DNA from 4 places in the Brevibacillus sp. IT-7CA2 genome. Region 1 is predicted to be linked to each of the others. Evidence: riboswitches for the same ligand, from Rfam matches in the RefSeq annotation. Region 1 holds a riboswitch; each other region holds the start of a gene.
What was found. A riboswitch is a leader RNA that binds a small molecule or an ion and turns the genes downstream of it on or off. The one in region 1 is predicted to bind cobalamin.
Positions count from the first base shown of each region.

Region 2: linked by a shared signal. The riboswitch ahead of cobO (cob(I)yrinic acid a,c-diamide adenosyltransferase) and the one ahead of metE (5-methyltetrahydropteroyltriglutamate--homocysteine S-methyltransferase) in region 1 are both predicted to bind cobalamin.
Region 3: linked by a shared signal. The riboswitch ahead of ACM6JA_RS21630 (energy-coupling factor ABC transporter permease) and the one ahead of metE (5-methyltetrahydropteroyltriglutamate--homocysteine S-methyltransferase) in region 1 are both predicted to bind cobalamin.
Region 4: linked by a shared signal. The riboswitch ahead of ACM6JA_RS10135 (ABC transporter substrate-binding protein) and the one ahead of metE (5-methyltetrahydropteroyltriglutamate--homocysteine S-methyltransferase) in region 1 are both predicted to bind cobalamin.

Region 1 covers NZ_CATKQT010000011.1:12,849-17,821, forward strand. The annotation lists gene ACM6JA_RS06570 (MarR family winged helix-turn-helix transcriptional regulator) at 101-523, opposite strand; gene ACM6JA_RS06575 (acyl-CoA thioesterase) at 610-1,107, opposite strand; gene metE (5-methyltetrahydropteroyltriglutamate--homocysteine S-methyltransferase) at 1,122-3,404, opposite strand; cobalamin riboswitch at 3,549-3,748, opposite strand; gene nrdF (class 1b ribonucleoside-diphosphate reductase subunit beta) at 3,835-4,785, opposite strand; gene nrdE (class 1b ribonucleoside-diphosphate reductase subunit alpha) at 4,841-4,973, opposite strand, start outside.
Region 2 covers NZ_CATKQT010000033.1:203,791-208,763, forward strand. The annotation lists gene ACM6JA_RS17615 (TerD family protein) at 1-391, shown strand, start outside; gene ACM6JA_RS17620 (M15 family metallopeptidase) at 463-1,155, opposite strand; cobalamin riboswitch at 1,339-1,555, shown strand; gene ACM6JA_RS17625 (hypothetical protein) at 1,512-1,709, shown strand; gene cobO (cob(I)yrinic acid a,c-diamide adenosyltransferase) at 1,720-2,268, shown strand; gene cobD (threonine-phosphate decarboxylase CobD) at 2,265-3,380, shown strand; gene cobU (bifunctional adenosylcobinamide kinase/adenosylcobinamide-phosphate guanylyltransferase) at 3,377-3,916, shown strand; gene cobS (adenosylcobinamide-GDP ribazoletransferase) at 3,913-4,653, shown strand; gene ACM6JA_RS17650 (histidine phosphatase family protein) at 4,650-4,973, shown strand, end outside.
Region 3 covers NZ_CATKQT010000044.1:413,002-417,974, forward strand. The annotation lists gene ACM6JA_RS21615 (spore germination protein) at 1-7, opposite strand, end outside; gene ACM6JA_RS21620 (GerAB/ArcD/ProY family transporter) at 1-1,097, opposite strand, end outside; gene ACM6JA_RS21625 (quinone-dependent dihydroorotate dehydrogenase) at 1,249-2,340, shown strand; cobalamin riboswitch at 2,473-2,667, shown strand; gene ACM6JA_RS21630 (energy-coupling factor ABC transporter permease) at 2,811-3,575, shown strand; gene ACM6JA_RS21635 (energy-coupling factor ABC transporter substrate-binding protein) at 3,572-3,856, shown strand; gene cbiQ (cobalt ECF transporter T component CbiQ) at 3,853-4,650, shown strand; gene ACM6JA_RS21645 (energy-coupling factor ABC transporter ATP-binding protein) at 4,647-4,973, shown strand, end outside.
Region 4 covers NZ_CATKQT010000011.1:739,772-744,744, reverse strand. The annotation lists gene ACM6JA_RS10155 (hypothetical protein) at 1-42, opposite strand, end outside; gene ACM6JA_RS10150 (MerR family transcriptional regulator) at 179-937, shown strand; gene ACM6JA_RS10145 (pyridoxamine 5'-phosphate oxidase family protein) at 985-1,569, opposite strand; gene ACM6JA_RS10140 (MBL fold metallo-hydrolase) at 1,738-2,682, shown strand; cobalamin riboswitch at 2,834-2,984, shown strand; gene ACM6JA_RS10135 (ABC transporter substrate-binding protein) at 3,141-4,136, shown strand; gene ACM6JA_RS10130 (FecCD family ABC transporter permease) at 4,138-4,973, shown strand, end outside.

The DNA.
Region 1 (4,973 bases):
CCCCTTTCAAAAAGATTCGATATCTAACTTTTAGCATTTGTTTTTGTTAGATATCTAACTATAGGTGTAAGGAGAACTTCTCTATTTCAATAGAGAAGTTCTAAAAACGTTGTAACACCTTCTCCAGAAGGTTTTCAAGCAACTCACCTTCTGTCTCGGATAATCCACCGTACATCATTTCCCGGATACGATTGGATACCTCTTGAAAAATCGGTTGTAGTTCCATTCCTCTTTGTGTGAGCTTAATATAAGTGATTCTGTTGTCGTTGACGTCCTTCTCGCGAATTACATAACCACACGCAACCAGTTTGTTGACGAGGACAGTTACCGTTGGTTTCGTTCGATGAATGTACTCAGCCAATTCCTTCATGGTCACATTGTCATGTTTATACAAACAAAGGAGAATGTCACCGTGCGAAGGTACAATTCCTTCTACACCATGCTTCTCAAGCTCAGAAATAATGAGCTTATTGACTACATCTCTAATATGGCTAATGAGTGAAGCTGCATTTCCTTTTATCATGAGATCAGTATAGTTCGATATCTAAGTATTGTCAAGCGAGTGAGACAAAACCCCCCGATCCCATTTAGGACGAGGGGTTTTGCTCCTTACAACTCTGCTTTCCGCCTTTTTCGTAACGCATGTCGTTCCTTTGCTTTTTCAAACTGATTACGTTCTTCCTCTGTGGTGGGAATGACATTCGGGACAAGCGTCGGCTTTCCTTGATCGTCGAGGGCAATCATTGTCAGATACGCGCGTGCTGTCATGCGCTTTTCCCCTGTCAACAAGTTCTCCGCTTCCACTCTCACGAATACTTCCATCGATGTCTTATGAGTCCAGGTGACATAAGCCTCCAGGTTGATCGCTTCTCCTGTCTTGATTGGTGCGAGAAAATCGAAGGAATCGCTGGACGCAGTGACAACAGGTTTACGGCAATGTCGCATGGCTGCGATGCAGGCGATCTTGTCTACATATGCCATGACTTTCCCACCGAAAATGGTGTGGTGGTGATTGGTATCCGGTGGAAAGACGAGATCAGTCAAAAAGGTTCTCGATTGTTGGATCGGTCGTGCTTCAGTCATCATTTGTGGTGTGGCTCCTTTCATCGTGTGCAACTTCCCTACTGGGCTGTCAAACGACTCCGAATCGCCTTCGTTGCCGCAACCATGTTTCGTAATGACTGAACGGTTTCTTCTCTCCCTCGTGTCTTCAGCCCGCAATCCGGGTTAATCCAAAATTGATCTGGTGGAAGTACTTGTACACCTCGTGCTACCATATCTTCCATTTCTGAGACAGCTGGAATTCGGGGGCTATGGATATCGTATACGCCAAGCCCGATGCCTTTGTCATACGTACCTGTTTCGAATACAGACACGAGCTCTCCATGGCTGCGGGAAGTTTCAATCGAAATCACATCGGCATCGAGTTCGCTGATGACATCCATGAAATCATGGAATTCGCAATAGCACATATGTGTATGAATTTGGGTGCTCGGTGCAACGGTGGAGGTCGCTAGACGAAACGCTCTGACAGCCCATTCGAGATAAGCTGCCTGCTCTTCGTTTTTGAGCGGCAATCCTTCGCGCAGCGCTGGTTCATCGACTTGAATCATGAGAATCCCCGCTTCTTCCAATGCTTCTACTTCTTTTCGCAATGCCAATGCGATTTGCTCGCACACCTCTTGTCTGGAGACATCGACTCGAGCAAACGACCAATTCAGAATGGTTGCTGGGCCAGTTAACATACCCTTCATTGGTTTGGCGGTCAATGATTTTGCATACACACTTTCTTTGACCGTCATCGGTGCTACAAACTCCACATCTCCGTAAATAATAGGTGGCTTCACGCAGCGCGAGCCATATGACTGCACCCAACCGTTTTTCGTGAACAAAAAGCCATCGAGCTTTTCGCCAAAATACTCAACCATATCTGTTCGTTCGAACTCCCCATGAACGAGGACGTCCAGACCGAGCTCTTCTTGTATCTCTATCCATTCCTTGATTTGCGCCTGAATGAAAGCATCGTATTGTTCCACTGTCCAGTTACCTTTTTTAAACTGCTGTCGGGCTTGGCGAACCTCAGCTGTCTGCGGGAAGCTTCCGATTGTAGTAGTTGGCAACAGTGGCAACTTCCACGTATTTTGTTGAATCTCTCGACGTTCGAGATAAGGAACACTTCTTTCAAGTTTTGCAGCAGCTATTTGACGTAAAGCATTCTGCACTTCTCGACGATTCCTCGCTGGAGATAATGCCAGCTTCAGCAAGTCCGCTTCATTTTGGGCGATCTCTTTCGAAATGACATACTTACCGTATCGGAGTCCTTGGACTAAGAGCTGTACTTCCCCAAGTTTTTCGTCGGCAAACGCCAATGCAGGCATGACTTCCTCTGGCAAGTCGCTCTCTGCTTCAACCGTTACAGGTACATGCAACAAACTACTGGACGGCTGCAGCCACAGCTTTTCGAGTGGAACGATCTCGGAAATTTCTTTGACCAGCTCCCACTTCTCCTCAACGGACGCACGCCATATGTTTCGACCGTCGATGATTCCCGCTCCGAGAATCTTGTCTGCTGGAAACCCGTGTTTTTTCAGATTGGTCAGATTGCGCTTCGCTCCGTGTACAAAATCAAGACCAATTCCTTTTACCGGTAAGGGAATCAGCTCCTCGTACCAATCCACCGCTTCAAAATAGGTTTGCAGCATGCACTGTAGATGTGGTAGTGCTTGACCGATTTGTGCATAGATACGTTTGATGATGGCGCGATCATGCTCCGATACATCCAGTACAAATGCAGGCTCATCGATTTGCACCCATTCCACGCCGTGCAGCTCCAACTCGCGGAGAACGTCTATGTAAAGCGGAACGAGTTGATCCACGACGATTTCAAATTCGTTTTTCTCATATCCTTTGGACAATTTGACAAACGTATACGGGCCTACAATGACGGGCTTTCCGATGATGCCAAACTTTTCTTTAGCCTCCAAGTATGCCTGGAGAGGCTTGTTCTCGGTTATGGCTGGTTGTCGTGCACCAAACTCCGGGACGATATAATGGTAGTTCGTGTTAAACCATTTCGTCATTTCGCTGGCGACAGCTTCCTTCGAACCACGAGCCATGGCGAAGTATGTGGCTAATGAAACCGGGCCTCCCTCGTATTCATAACGCTTGGGGACCATCCCAAACATCACAGCCATATCCAGCATGTGATCGTAGTACGTAAAGTCACCCACAGGGATCAGCTCGACCCCTTTTTCCTGCTGACGCAACAGGTTATGGTGACGGATTTGCTCCATTTGCTGTACCAGGCTTGCCTCATCGATGGTGCCTGCCCAAAATGCTTCCAATGCCTTTTTCCACTCGCGGTTCTTCCCGATCCGTGGATATCCCAAATTGCTGCTTTTCATGAGCTTCCTCTCCATTCTTTATTCGATCTTGACTTGAATCCGCCCAATAAAAAAGGCATCTCCAACGATCAAAAAGAACGTTAGAAATGCCAAATAAGCACTGAGATCACAGCATCCTAACACCTCCCTATCTCCCGTAGGTTAAGCAGTGTCGTCGAAACAGGCAGGTCTCCTGACTTTGGGATCATCATCTGCACATGCCTTCCCAATCCGTTTGGATCAGTGGCTGATAAATGTGCCGACTCCCCTCATACAGTGGCGGGACCGTGTCGGATTCTCACCGACTTCCCTTTTCATCTTTGGTTGATCTTGATAACCAAAGAACCTGTTCCCACTCTTATGAAATTATCGTGGTTCTGTGAAGTGCCCCAGTAAACGAGCAGGGCAGCATACTGTTCATACAGTAACACAGAATCCATTTTTTGTCATACTAAAATGTAAAATCATCATCGGTCAACGGCTCTACGTTTAGCGTGCGGACATAACCATTTCCTTTTTTCGAGAAGAAGTCATGCTGCTTCGTCTGCGTGCGAATGCCATTCAGCACGATCGGGTTCACTTCTTCCTCCGGGAATAGCGGGTCCAGCCCCAGATTCATCAAAGCCTTGTTCGCGTTATAGCGCACGTACACATGAACCTCTTCAGCCAATCCGATTTCCGTATACAACGAAGTCGTATAGGCCTCTTCATTTTCTTGCAGCTCATGCAAAAGGGCATACAGCTCCTCTTTTGCTGCGGTCTGCTCGACCACACTTAGGCCTTGATAGACTTCTTGCGCGAGAACGCCGACATAGAGTCCGTGGATGCTCTCGTCGCGAACAATCAGATCGATAATTTCCCCGCTGCTTGTCATCTTGCCTTGACCCGCTAAATAGAGCGGATAGAAGAAGCCGCTGTAAAACAGATAGCTTTCCAGGAAGACGGACGCTACCATCGCCATGTACAAGTCTTTCGGTTTCTCAATTTCTTGATAGCGTTTCGAGATGAGGGCCGCTTTCTTTTGCAGATGTGGATTGTTTTCTACCCACGAAAAAATACCGTCAATCTCTTCAGTCGATGCCAGCGTTGTAAAAATACTGCTGTACGATTTGGCATGGATTTGCTCCATCATGCCCATGAAGGCGAGAACCGCTTTTCTTTGCAGTCCATCGACATGCTCCATGATCTTCGGCATCCCTACTCCACCCTGAACCGTATCCAGCAAGGTGAGACCGCCCAATACTTTTTTATATGTGTCGCGTTCAGTCGCACTGAGCTCCATCCAGGACATCTTGTCATCTGACAGTGGAATCTCATCATCCGTCCAGAACTGCATGATGTTTTGATTCCAAAACGTCATCGTAAAATCGTCGTCCGGCCTGTTCCAATTGACTGCTTTCATATGGCGTTCCTCTTCTCTTTTTGCTTGATGCTTTTCCATTTATAAATCGAGTTCACTAAACAGCGCAGCTAATGCACTCTTCTACAGTCAAATGCTTCGTACGCGTATAGTAGAGTGACTTCAGACCTTTTTTCGCTGCGTAAATGTAATAGCGAGCCAGTTCTCTGGTTGAAATATTGCTGTTCACG
Region 2 (4,973 bases), on a different contig from region 1:
CGCTGGCTGGATGATTCGTTCGGCGCCACAGACAGGGGAAATTTTCGAGCCGCAGACGGTACAGGACAAGATTGACCTCGCCGCAAACACGCGGATTTGTATCCCGGTCATTCTGGATCTCGTGGAAAGAAAAGTGATTTGGACGGATATCGCCTTGAATTCCGATCCGCGGTTTGCCAACAATGTGGAGTCCAATGCCGGAGGGGTGGAGCTGATGGGAAGAGCGATCACCTCGTTGGTGAAGCCTACCCTGCATGAGTTGTTCATGCTTCATGCACAGGCGAGAGGGACGCTGACTGATCAAGCTGAGGAGGCAGATACGGTATTTTCCTTAGAGGAAGGAATTACGCCGTTTGATACGGAGATCATCATGGCAGATTTTATGCAGTGATTGTTTCATAAAGGAATAAGCAAGACCGTCAGGCAGAATGCACTGACGGTCTTTTTCATGGACGTTATTTCTTACATCGACAAAACCCCGCCATAGATCGGCTCCTGCTGCGTTTTTTGTCCCCAGGTGCGCGTCCCATACTCGAAATGCCACCATTCTTTCGGATAGTTGACGAATCCGGCGGCGGTCATCAAATGATAGAGCAGTCGGCGATTGTCTCGAATCTCGATGTCTTTTTGTGTAGGCTGTACGAGTTCTTCATAATGGCGAGTTGCAGCCCTTACACTGAAATCATCGAAGGCTGTCCCCATCTCCAACCAGCCATCAGGTCCTGCGATAGTCAGATCGACTGCGCCACCGGATAGGTGAGGGGACGGCTTGGAGAGGTCTGTTGTTGGATAAGCGACGAATTTGCTCAATTCATCGGTGAGCGCGGGTCCTTCCTGCCAGCCTTGTGAAAGCAAGGCTTCACGGAAACGTTCATACAAGGATGCCTGTACCTCGAACGAGCGCCAGCCGTCCAACACGACGAGCTTGTAGCCAACAGGCAGTTGCGCGACTGCTGTGGCGAGCTTGCGTGCTGCCCCTTCTCGCAAAAAGGCTTCTGGCTGTGTTCCGGCATAGCCCTCGTGGTAGTAGGCTGGATAGACTGTGATTTGTTCACAAAGGGAAGAGAGTGGGATCATCGGTTCGCCACATTCATTGATCGGCAGTGGGCTGGGGAGGACCATGTCTGGTATTTTTGGAATCGGAGGAAATAGCATGACTGCACACCACTTTCGATTGTTTTGCCAATAGGGTAACGAAAAACGTCAAGTAAGTAAATGATAATTATCTCGAATTTTCTGCCAATTGACACCTGCGACGAATCGGCAGCTTTTGCTTGAATCCTCGGTAGCTTTTGCTATTATTAAAGCAAGTGCTTGTCAACGAAACGAATGACATTTACATATGGAAGAGAAACAGGTCCTTGTTTTTGCGAAACCGATTCGCAGGAGCAAGGTTAAAAGGGAAGTTTGGTGAAAAGCCAACGCGGTCCCGCCACTGTAAGAGAGTAGCTGTTCTTCAAGGCACCATGCCATCCACTGCCCATCCGGGAGCGGGAAGGAGAAGAAGAGCGATGATCCTCGAGCCAGGAGACCTGCCTGTTTTTATGTTTACACTGATTTCCTTCGGGTCAAAGGAAGAGGTGAGGATTGTTGCTTTCAGCTATCCGCGCTTTGTTTTTCCTTACGTACTGGGGGAAACAGAGCGCTTTTTTTGTTGGCTTCGGAAAGTATTTGGAGGAAACAGCGGAGTTAAATACGTCACTTTTTGAGGTGGTCACGATGGAGAAAAACGATAAGAAGAGGGGCTTGACCCTCGTTTACACAGGAGACGGCAAAGGAAAAACGACGGCAGCAGTCGGATTGGCTGTGCGGGCGACAGGGCGCGGAAAAAAGGTGCTGATGGTTCAATTCATCAAGTCGCCGGAGCGTACTTACGGAGAAAAGATTGTTTTCGATAAATTGGGCATTGAAATTGTGCAAAAGGGCGTTGGCTTCACATGGACGAAGACACCGGAGGAGCATCGTCAGGCATTGAAAGAAGCTTGGGCGTTTGCGAGCGAAAAGCTCTCTTCCGGAGCGTACGATGTCGTCATTCTGGATGAGCTGAATAATGCATTGGCGATTGACCGCTTCCCGATTGACGATGTGTTGCCATTGTCCGATGTCTTGGAAGCGATTCAAAACAGGCCAAATCATATCCACCTCGTGATTACGGGACGGGCAGCAAAGCAGGAGATTTTGGACATCGCAGATTTGGTGACAGAGATGAAGCCAATCAAGCATTACTACGATGAAGGGATTCCAGCTGTGCTGGGGGTAGAGTTTTGACAAGCGCAGGTGTAATAGAAACGTACGGTCATGGTGGAGACTTGCTGAGCGCAGCGCAGCGTTTTGGTCGAGAGCCAGGGCAGTTTCTGGATTACAGTGCCAATATTAATCCGCTGGGGATGCCAGCAAGCGTTCGTGAGATGCTGCTGGCTTCGTTAGCTGCTGTAGCGCATTACCCAGACCCTGGACATCGTGTGTTTCGTCATGCACTGGCAAAACGGCTGCAAGTGCCGGAGGAATGGTTGCTGCCTGCCAATGGTGCAGCAGAGGCAATGGCATTGGCCATTCTCGGTCTTTCGCCGCAAACGGTTGGTGTGGTATATCCTTGCTTTTCGGAATACGCGCAACTTTCCGAGCAGTATGGTGCCCATGTCATTGGCTGCTTCGGGAAGGAGGCGAACGGGTACAAGCCCGATCCTGTAGAGCTGCACACTCTTTTTACGCAGTCTGATCTCGTATTTGTCGGGTCGCCAAACAATCCGACCGGAATCCTGTATCAACCGGATGAGCTGCGTCAAATGGCGGAATGGACGAAAGAGACCAATACGTGGCTCATCGTGGATGAGGCTTTTCTCGATTTTGTGGAGGAAGAGCGGCAGTATACATTGGCAACGCAACTGGAGCGCTTTCCCCGTGTGATTTTGATGCGTTCGATGACGAAAATGTACGCGATCCCGGGATTGCGCCTGGGTTATGCGATTGCGCATCCAGATGTCATTGCGAAGATGCGCCAGAAGCAAGTGAGCTGGAGCGTGAATGCACTAGCCCTTTTAGCTGGAGAACTGTGCTTGCAGGAGCAGGCATACGAGGAACAGACGCGCAGGCTCATAAAAGCAGAACGTGCGTATTTGACTGATTGCATCCGTAGTGAGTTGGGCTGGCAGGTATGGCCGGGGGAGGCAAACTTTTTGTTGCTGCGATCGCCAGAAGGATTGCCAGCTGAACAATTGCAGGCACGGCTCGGCAAAAAAGGCGTTCTGATCCGCAACTGTGCGATGTATCCCGGTTTGACGGCACATGATGTGAGAATCGCAGTGCGTGGACGAGAGGAAAATGAACGACTTCTGGCAGCGCTTCGCGAGGTCCATGCGGAAGGAAGTGAACAGCGATGAGCTTGGTGCTGGTAACAGGCGGTGTCCGTTCAGGAAAAAGCCGCTACGCGGAAGAGCTTGCGATGACGTTGAGCAGTCGAGTCCTGTACGTGGCGACAGGCAAGGCCTGGGATGATGAAATGAAGCAGAGAATCGAGCTGCATCAGGCACGTCGTCCGTTGGAATGGGGCTGTGTGGAGGTAGGAGAGCGCTTAACCGATTACCAAGCATTTAGTGAGCAGTATGATGTGGTGTTGATCGATTGTCTGTCCACCTGGGTGAGTAATCGGTTGATGAGCGTGGATGAGTCGGAATGGAGAAGTCCTTCACACACGCAAGCCCTGTTGCAGGAGGCAGAGGCATGGCTGTTCCTCGTTCAGAATTCCCCGCAAAGAGTCATTGCTGTTACAAGCGAGGTCGGATTGGGCGGTGTAGCCTTGAGTCGTTTGGGCAGATGGTTCGCGGATGTGCTGGGCGATGTCAATCAGAGAAGTGCGCGACAAGCGGACGCCGTCTACGCGGTTTTGTCAGGGATACCGTGGAGGATCAAAGGATGAATGCATTTTTACACGCGATCTCGTTTTTTACGCGTATTCCGGTTCCGTGGCTTCGTCCTTCAGAGGATGCGTGGAGAAAAAGCGTCAACTGGTATCCCGCAGTTGGTTTGATCATCGGTTTACTGCTATGGGGTGTACATCAGGCAGGCCTGCTGTTGTTTAGTCCTTGGATCGCGGCTATTTTGACGTTGGTCGCATGGGTCTACGTGACTGGTGGTCTTCATATGGATGGGTGGATGGACCTCGCGGACGGTCTTGGCAGCAGCAGACCGAGAGAGCAAATACTGGCGATTATGAAGGACAGCCGCGTAGGTGCGATGGGCGTTCTTGCTGCGATTATGCTGTTGCTGATCAAGGCGGGTGCAGTCGTAGAGCTAGCACATCCGGGATGGGGCAGCTTTTTGATCGTAGCACCAGTGGCAGCGAGGACACATGTGCTTTTGTCGATCAAGCTCTGGCCCTATCTTTCGGCAGACAAAGGGATTGGAAAAGGCATCAGTGCTGGGCTTTCCGTTTCCTCTATCATCGTGAGCTACATCATCGTGTTTGCCGCAGGTTGGTATCTTGGGGGCTTGCAGGTCATCACAGCCACTTTCCTGTCGCTATTGTTCGCTCTACTGTTTTCACGCTCGGTTGCAAAAAAGCTAGGCGGTTTAAATGGAGACTGCTACGGGGCTGTTATCGAAAGCAGTGAAGCGGTCGTTCTGCTGGTGTTAGTCGGGAGCTGGTGGTTATGAAGCTAGTTTGGATACGCCACGGGGAGACAGACAGCAATCGTGAGCATCGATATTTGGGGCATAGCGATATTCCTTTGAATGAACGCGGTTATCTGCACGCGAGTGAGTTGGCCAAGGAATTACCAGTGCTCATTGGGGGACCTGCTGCGATTTACTCGAGCGACCTGCTCAGATGCATGCAGACTGCCGAACCACTCGCAGCTGCTTTGGGGCTAACGGTAATTCCGGAGCCAGCATTGAGAGAGCTGTCTTTTGGTGAGTGGGAGCTGATGACCTACGACGAGCTGATGGTGTCGGACTCTGTGCGAGCTACGAGGTGG
Region 3 (4,973 bases), on a different contig from region 1:
GGGTCATAAGGGGCCCCCTCCTGTCTGGATGGTTTGCGCAGGGATATCAGGATGAGCGCGAGTGAGACAACAACCATGATGACGAAGTAAAGTGGGTAGTATACACGCGATAAGAAGGCTACGAATTGCATGTCGCTGTAAGGGAGGCTGGTGAAGGCGATCATGCTTCCGCCGAAAAACAGCATCATGAATTTGCGTTGCTTTCGGGTTCGTATCGTGATCAAATCTCCTAAAAGAATCAGGCAAAGCGTTATTCGAATAAAAGCACCAGAAAGCCACTGAAAAATCGAGAAAAACTCCATGTTCTCGATGTCCTTTCCGATCGTGAGTAGCCGCCATTGTTCAAATGCAGGAAAACGTTGACGAGAGGACTCCACAGGTCCAAATTCTGCAATTGCCCCTGTCAGTGGGCTGAGTGTCAACAGCAGCGTGATACCGAGCATGACAAAAAAGTGTACGAGTCGAAACGGCTTTCGTACGTGATGCTGGAGCAACAGGAGCAGAAACAGCTCGGTGAAACCGCCGCCAACGTAAAGCATCCCATGTAGCAGCGGACGAAAACCGTTCTGGAAAAGCGGGAGCAAAAGACTATAATCCTTTTTGGGAATATTGCCAAAAGCAACGAAAAATCCGAGCAACACGACTATGGGGAGCAAGACGCCTGCTGTGATTCCAACGGAGGTCATACCTCCAATAGAAGCGAGTACACATAGCCCTATCAAGGCTAAAGCGGTCACCCACTCGGGTGTTCGAGGCAAGTAGTTTACGGTTGTCCAAGTTTGCGTATCGATCAGATTCGTTAGCGCCATTAGATACAGGCAAATCATGATTGGAACGAGCAAGAGATTGCTGACGATTTTTCCTGACCGTTGTGAAATCCATTCATACAAAGACTGTTGATCCAAACTTCGATTAATCACAAACAGCAGATACGCCCAGAAGGAAAAGGGGATACCAGCAAGCAACACGCTCAACCAAGCATCTCTTCCGGCTTTACTCAATAAGAGGGGGATGACGGTTACGTGGTTCGTAATGCCGATCGTCAGCATCATCACCATAATGGCTTGACCAATCCCGATTTTTCCGTCCACTTTCATGAAAGACTTATCCCCCTGTGCGTGGTGGTGCTGTTAGGATTTGCCTGCTTGCTTGGAAATATGTATCAGGTATAAAGGTTACATCCGTCCGAAAAAGTATGGTATTCTACTATGAGGTAAAAAGGTAGAAACAGAGTAAGGAGTGCAGCCGATGTATCAGCTCATAAGAAATTATCTGTTCCAGCAAGATGCGGAAGAGATTCATGAAAAGACAATTGGTGCCTTAAGGCTGGTGGAGGATTCTGCTCCAGGCAAAAGCATCCTGAAGATGATCTATCAGGTAAAAGACCAGCGGTTGGAGAATAAGCTGTGGGGAATGACGTTTCCGAATCCAGTCGGGCTTGCAGCCGGTTTTGATAAAAATGCAGAAGTCTATCATGCGTTGGGTGCTCTTGGTTTTGGGTTTGTGGAAATCGGGACGTTGACGCCGCAGGGGCAGCCAGGCAATCCGAAGCCGCGTTTGTTCCGATTGCCGGAACATCAAGCTGTCATTAACCGGATGGGCTTCAACAATCACGGTGCGTATTTGGCTTCCCAGCATTTGGTCGGTTACGCATACTCAGATGTTCCGATTGGGATTAACATTGGGAAAAACAAAGTAACGCCGAATGAAGAGGCGGCCATCGACTATAACAAATGTATGGACATGCTCTATGCATACGGTCACTATTTCGTCATTAACATCAGCTCTCCGAATACCCCGAATCTGCGTGACTTGCAGGAAACAGAGAGCTTGCGTCATTTGGTGCGTGCAGTAAGGGAAAAGGCGACCGAAATGGAAGCGCGTTCCATCAAGAAAAAACCGATATTGCTGAAAGTAGCACCAGACATGTCGGATGAGCACATGCGCGATGTTGTTCACGCTGCTGTTGAAGAAGGCATTTCCGGAATTATCGCTACCAATACGACACTGTCACGCGAGGCGGTTTCCGGACATCGATTTGCCGAGGAAGCTGGTGGCTTGAGCGGAAGACCTCTTACGGAGCGTTCCACTGCTTGGGTGAAGGAGATTTATCAAGAAGTAGGAGACAAGGTACCAATCATCGGTGTCGGAGGCATTTATAACGGCGAAGACGCCTACGCGAAAATCCGAGCAGGAGCCAGTCTCGTTCAGGTGTATACGGGGATGATTTATCAGGGCCCAGGTATCGCCAAACAAATTAACAAAAAGCTGCTCAAGCTCATGCAGCGCGATGGTTTTAAACATATTAGTGAAGTAATTGGCGTAGACGCAAAAGAATAGATAGAACAAGTACGCATAGGTCGATGGCTCCGTTTGTAGTGGGTCATCGACTTATGCGTTTTTGCTTATATTCTTCCGATTTATGTAGTGATCCGGTATAATGATGTGGACAAACATGAATTGTCTGTCAATTTCATATTGTCGGCGTTAGGTGCCTTTATGTGACGCATAAAGGGTAACAGGGAATCGGGTGAAAGTCCCGAGCGGTCCCGCCACTGTAACCAGGGAGCTCTCTTTGAGAAGGAAACCACTCATTTTTGTATGGGGAAGGACAAAGAGCGCATGGATCTGGAAGCCAGGAGACCTACCTAGTAGCCACACCCACAGAACCTTCGCGGAAAGGAGCGGTGAATACGAGGCAATGAGGCTGTATAGTCAGTCTGTTGTTTTGTGTGCACATCTCGTCCATTGATGGATGGGATTTTTTTGTTTGTAGGCAAAGAACGAAAGTCAGTGAAGGAGGAATGAACATGAATCGATCTCGTCTCGTATCAACTTGTCTGATGATCGCTGGCTTTGTCCTGTATTTTTTGCTCAATGAACCAGAGACAGGACATGCGATGCACATCATGGAAGGGTATTTGCCATTATCCTGGGCCTTATTTTGGTGGGCTGTCTTCTTGCCATTTTTTATTCTTGGGATTCGCTCGATTAACAAGATTGTCAAAGAACATCCCGAAATGAAGCTCCTTATTGGCGTTGCTGGAGCGTTTGCGTTTGTTTTATCTGCATTGAAAATCCCTTCGGTTACAGGCAGCAGCTCTCACCCGACTGGAACGGGGCTTGGCGCCATTATGTTTGGGCCTTTTGCGATGTCTGTGTTAGGGAGCATGGTGCTCTTGTTTCAAGCCTTGCTTTTGGCACATGGAGGTTTGACTACACTAGGGGCAAATGCTGTATCCATGGCTGTAGTAGGACCACTAGTGGCATTCGGAATCTATCGGATGATCATGAAGGTCAACGGAAGCCAACGTCTGGCTGTTTTTGCGGCGGCTGCTTTGGCTGACCTCGCTACCTATGTGGTGACTTCGATTCAACTGGCACTCGCATTTCCAGCTGAATCTGGTGGAGTGTTGGCCTCGTTTGCCAAATTTGCAGGAATTTTTGCATTCACGCAAGTACCGCTCGCAATCAGTGAAGGTCTGTTGACCGTCCTTGTTTGGAACTGGTTGTTATCTTACAACGCAAAAGAGCTTACACAGCTTCGTTTGCTCAAACGGGAGGAATCGCTGTGAAAAAAGGATGGAACTGGCTTTTACTCTCGGGGGTAATCGTACTCGCGATTGTCCCGCTGTTGCTGGTGCAGGATTCGGAATTTGGCGGCGCAGACGGCGTGGCAGAGGAAGCGATCAAGGAAATTGCTCCGAATTACGAGCCGTGGTTTCAACCGCTGATAGAACCACCAGGGGGAGAGACGGAGAGTCTATTGTTTGCGGTACAGGCGGCGTTGGGAGCGGGAGTGGTTGGCTACGCTGTAGGCTTGTACAAAGGTCGTTTGGATAAACGGAAAAAATGAACGGGCTGCAACTAGATTCTCTCTCTTATCAAAACAGGCTGAAACGTCTGCCGCCAGCTCATAAGCTATTGCTGGCGAGTGCATTGTTACTACTCGTCTTGGTGGGACATGTATGGATGCAGATGGCCGTCGTTGTTTGGATGACGGTATGGGTAGTGGTGTATGCCCGGATTCCTGTCCGTATCTATGGTGTCTTTATGATCGTGTCGCTCTCGTTTTTCGTGGCGGGGCTCCCTGCCCTATTGGTAGAAGGGGCGAGAGCAGGAGAAGTACACGTCCAGGTCGCGGCAGCATGGGAGTTGGGTTCGTATGTGCTCTATGTGCCTACGTCATCATTTAGTAAAGTTTGGGTTTTATTTTGGCGTACCATGGCGAGCTTATCTTGCTTTGCCTTCATTTTGTTTACCGTGCCGTTTGCTGAAATCTTGCAGGTGCTTCGCCGGCTTCGTATGCCTGTCCTTGTGACTGACTTATTAATGATCATGTATCGGTTTATTTTTGTGTTGGTAACGATTTCTCATCAGCTATGGATTGCCCAACGTTCTCGCGGAGGTCATCGCGGCTTCCGCGCGACACTTCGGGATACAGGGGTTCTCGTTGCGCAATTGTTTGTCAGAGCAATGCGCAAATACGAAGCTTTGCACAAAGGAATGGCGGCTAGAGGCTTCGGGGAGAGCATGCAGGTGCTCTCGTTTCATACACATGCTCGCTCGCGCCGCTATGAGTGGGAATCAATAGCAGGCTGTATGCTGCTGGTACTGCTTGAGTGGTGGACAGGAGGTTGGTGGTTATGACATCACGGTTGTTGGAGTTCATCGATTTGCAGTACACGTATCCGGGAGGGCGGGGCCCCGTCCTGTCAGGGCTGTCCTTATGGATTCCAGAGGGGAAAAAATGTGTCCTTTTGGGACGAAATGGCTGTGGGAAGTCGACCTTGTTCTTGCATGGAAACGGGATCATCGAGCCACAGCAGGGACAGGTGCTGTGGAAGGGGAAACCGCTGGTCTACAAACGAGCCGCACTGCAAGAGATGACACAAAAGGTAGGCTTGGTCTTTCAAGATCCCGAGCATCAGCTGATCGCAAGCACGGTCGCGGAAGATATATCCTACGGTTTA
Region 4 (4,973 bases), 730 kb from region 1:
TGCACCGAGTAAGGCTACAATGAAGCCGATGATATAGAGCATCGAAATCCCTCCTTGTATGGCTTTCTCTATATTTTAACAAATTATGAAAATGGAGTAACGCCAATTTTATTATGAAAATGTGTTTGACATTGACGGTCCGTAAATGTGTACGATCAATTTGTCAGGAGGAATGAACATGGAATATACGGTGCAAAAGCTAGGACTCCTGGCGGGTGTCAGCACCCGGACGCTCCGATACTACGATGAAATTGACCTTCTCAAGCCGGCGAGAATCAATTCGTCAGGGTATCGCATTTACGGACAGCAAGAGGTGGATCGATTGCAGCAAATCCTTTTTTACCGCGAGCTGGGTGTGAGCTTGGAGGAGATCAAGGAGATCCTGAATTCACCAACCTTTGATGCTGAACGGGCACTGCGGGAGCACCGCGAGAAGCTCCTGGAAAAGCGAGCGCAATTGGATGCGTTAATCGCCAATGTCAATTTGACCTTAGCACAAAGAGAGGGGACCAAAACGATGAGTGACAAACAAAAATTCGAAGGCTTCAAGCAAAAGTTGATTGACGACAACGAGGCTCAGTACGGAGAAGAAATTCGTGCAAAATATGGAAGTGACCAGGTTGACAAATCCAATCAGAAAATCAAAGAAATGACCAAGCAGGAGTACGCTGCACTAGAGAAGTTGAATGAAGAACTGCATGAGACGTTGGCACAGGCTTTTGCGACGGGAGATCCTGCTCATGAGCTTGCCCAAAAAGCAGCGGATCTTCACCGTCAATGGCTTAGCTTTTATTGGGACAGCTACAGTAAAGAAGCGCACGCAGGTCTTGCCCAGATGTACGTCGATGACCCGCGTTTTACCGCTTACTATGACAAGGATCAGCCGGGTGTAGCCGAGTTTCTCAGAGATGCAGTGGTCATTTATACGAGTAAGTAAAGAGATTTCAAAAAAAGAAGCTGCGAGCAGGGCAGCTTCTTTGTGTTTTACTTTTCGTTATCCCCTCCTACTGTGGGAAAAAGCTTTTGTCCCAATGGGGTTGGCAATCCATCCATGCTTACTACGTTGTTTTCCTTTTGATAATCAAGCAGTTCTTGTTCGTCTTTAGCCAAGGTCCATTTTTGAAGGGTGTCGCGTTCTTTTGAAAAGGAATAGAAGGGGATAGCCCAGCCGCAAGAGGTCTTTACTTCCTGTATGTTGACGGTAATGATTTGACGAGCGCCAGGGAGAAGCGGGAAGTCTTTTACGAGCTCATCCCACCGAGGCGTATCTGGGAGAATAACCGTCCCTTTGCCGAATAGGCGCATGATGAGAGGGGGGCCTTCAAACGCACAGAACATAAGAGTTATCCTGCCATTTTCCTGGAGATGAGCGCTGGTTTCGTTTCCACTTCCAGTCAGGTCCAAATAGGCGACCTCGGTAGGCGATAATATGCGAAAAGAATCGTACCCTTTCGGTGAAAGATTCACGTGACCATCTGTGTCCATAGGAGCAGAGGCAACAAAAAACATCTGTTGCTTCTTGATGAACGCCTCATGCTCAGGTCGTAATTCAGAAAAAAGCTTCCCCATTTTCGCACTCCTCCAGATAATGGAATTGTTTTTGCTGCCCTCATATTATCATGAAAATATGAAGATTTTGTGTTATGCATTCCCAATCCGTCCCAAATAGATGGTAAAGTGTAAATATTCACGCATCACAATAACTACACGAGACTTTTGAAAAGGAGGAGTATTTACATGCAAGCAACAGAGCCAATTTATTTAGGGAAACGCATCCATTTAATAGACGGTTTCGATATGGGCTGGGCAGAACGTACAGGGACGTATGTGATCGCGGAAGAGGAGCTCACATTGGTAGAAACAGGGCCAAGCCCCTCCGTCCCATACATCAAGGCCGGTCTCGCCAAGCTCGGTTATACACCGGAACAAGTAAAATACATCATCGTGACGCACATACACTTGGATCATGCAGGAGGAGTAGGACTGTTTCTGAAGGATTGTCCGAACGCAAAGGTCGTCGTCCACCCGAAAGGTGCACGTCATCTCGTAGATCCGAGCCGACTGATCGCAGGGGCGAGAGCGGTGTATCATGATGATTTTGATCGATTGTTTGATCCGATTGAGGCGGTTCTCGAGGAGCGGATTTTGATTCGCGGGGACGGGGATACACTAAAGATCGGAGAGAATTGCGTGTTGGAGTTTCTGGATTCGCCAGGGCATGCCAATCATCACTTCAGCATCTACGATCCAGTAAGCCGTGGCATGTTCACAGGTGATACCGCAGGTGTACTCTATCCACAGCTTAAAAAGGATGGCATACACCTCGTGCTTCCATCTACTTCGCCGAATCAGTTTGACCCGGATGCCATGTTAGCGTCTCTAAGCCGTTTTGAAGCGCGGAAGCTAAGTCGCATTTACTTTGGTCATTTTGGGATGTCAGAGCAGGTAGACGACGTGTACCGCCAAATACGTGAGTGGCTCCCCGTGTTTGTGGCGGAAGGAGAATCAACGATTGCTGCCGGGCAAACCTATGACGAACTGTCTCGTAAGTTATTTGAACGAGTCTCGGATCATCTACAGTCACAAGGCATCAGTGGTGACCACGAAGTTTTCGAGGTACTCAAGCTCGATTTACAAGTATGCTCCATGGGCATTCTAGATTGTTTGCACAAACGAGGGTAATAGCCTGCCAAAAGCTTTACATTTGCCTGAACCTTTTGTTCAGGCGTTTTTCATTTTTAGGAGGCAAGAAAGTATTGGCTTATGTGTTTGTCATTCTTTTTTCATCCAAGGAATGCTATGATGTAGGGTGAGTCATGGACTGTGACAATTTCAAACGTAACAACAAATAGGTGCCTCGTCTTTTTAACAAAAAGATCGGGTGAAAAGGGAAGTCGGTGAAAATCCGACGCGGTCCCGCCACTGTAAATCGGCTCGTTCCTCAGCCGTAAGCCAGGAGACCTGCCTGTTTGTTTTAGTGCCTGTTGCCTTCGCGGAAAGGATCGGCCTATTTCAGGAAACAGACCGTCCTGTCTGTTTGCCCCTGAGGTGCCGACCCTTTGATTTCCGAATGGAAGCAAGGGTCGATTTTTTTATTGGAAGGTACAGTCAATCAGACATGCAGAAAGGAAGTTCTACATATGAAACGTTCATTGCAATTTATGATCCCACTACTAGTTGCGGCGAGCCTCGCAGGTTGTGCCGGTAACGATAACGGCCAACCAGCACCAGGTGGACAAACAAGCGCACCGCAGACAGCACCGCAAGAGAATGCGGCCGAGCAGCCTGCAAAACAAACAACGTATCCGTTGACAGTTACGGATGCGACAGGAAAAGAAGTAACCTTTGCAAAAGCTCCTGAGCGAATCGTCTCGACATCACCTGCCGAGACAGAAATTTTGTTCGCATTAGGCTTGGAAGATCGGATTGTAGCTGTCTCAGACTATGATGATTATCCAGATGCTGCGAAGGCAAAGCCGAAAATTGGCGGAGTCGTCAAACCAAATGAAGAAGCGATTCTCGCTCAAACGCCGGATATGGTCGTTGGTGGGATTTCGATGGAAAAGCCAGTGGCTGACAAGCTCAAATCTCTCGGAATGCCAGTCTATATTACCCATCCGACAAAGATGGACGACATCCTAAACAATGTTTTGGCGATGGGCGTTATCACCAACACACAGGAGCAAGCTGAAAAAGTCGTCGCGCAAATGAAGAAGGATATCGCGTACGTTCAAGAAGCAGTGAAAAATGTAAAACCGGAAGAGAAGAAAAAGGTATACCTGGAATTTTCCCCAGGCTGGACAGTCGGAAAAGGCGAATTCATGGACGAACTCATCACACTGGCTGGGGCGACAAACATTGCCTCCGACACCGAAGGATGGAATCCGATCAGTGAAGAAAAGATTTTGCAAAACGACCCAGACGTCATTTTGTATGCGAGCGGAATTACCGATGAAAAGACAGGCGTCAAACTGGAGGATATGATCGCCAAGCGTAATGGCTGGGATAAAATGAAGGCGATTCGTGAAAAACAAATCTTTGGCATGGACCAAAATATTTTGTCCCGTCCTGGTCCGCGTATTACACAAGGCTTGATCGAAGTAGCCAAGGCGATTTACCCTGATTTGGTGAAATAAAATGAAGAAACGATTGTTCATATGGGGAGGAGTCAGCTGTCTCGTCCTTTTGGCATCAATAGTCATCAGCATCTCGATGGGAGCGGCACACCTCCCCATTTCGCAAGTATGGCTCATCCTGCTCCATCAAATCCCTGGCTTGTCTGAGTGGATCACCGTAACGTGGCCGGAGTCATCTGAGCAAATTGTCATGAAGGTTCGTTTTCCACGCGTTGTATTGGCTGTCTTGATTGGGGCCTGCTTGTCACTTGCAGGAGCGGGCTTTCAGGGAGTTTTGCGCAATCCGCTCGCCGATCCGTTTACGATGGGCGTGGCATCCGGTTCTGCTGTCGGAGCAGCTTTCTTGATCCTTTTTGGCTTGCAAATCAGCTTTTTGGGTGCATGGAGCACGCCTGTCGTCGCTTTTCTTACAGGACTGCTCAGTCTATGGATCGTCCTCGGACTCGCGAACACGCAAGGAAAGCTGCAAACGGAGAGCCTGATTTTGTCTGGGGTAGTGGTGCAGGCTTTTCTCGGCTCTCTCGTTTCATTTATGGTGTCGCTATCCGACCAGACGGTGAATGAGATCGTGTTCTGGCTTATGGGCAGCCTGTCATTTCGCGGCTGGGCCTTTACGTACGTCTTGATTCCTTACTTGGTCATCGGAGGCATGGTGCTCGTTAGCTATGCGCGTTCCCTAAACCTATTTGCGTTGGGGGAGCGGCAGGCTGCGCATCTCGGCGTCCATGTGGATCGAACGAAGCTGGTGGTTCTAGTCGTCTCGACTCTCCTGACTGCAGCGGCGGTTTCTATCGCGGGAATTATCGGGTTCGTTGGCCTGGTGGTACCGCATCTCGT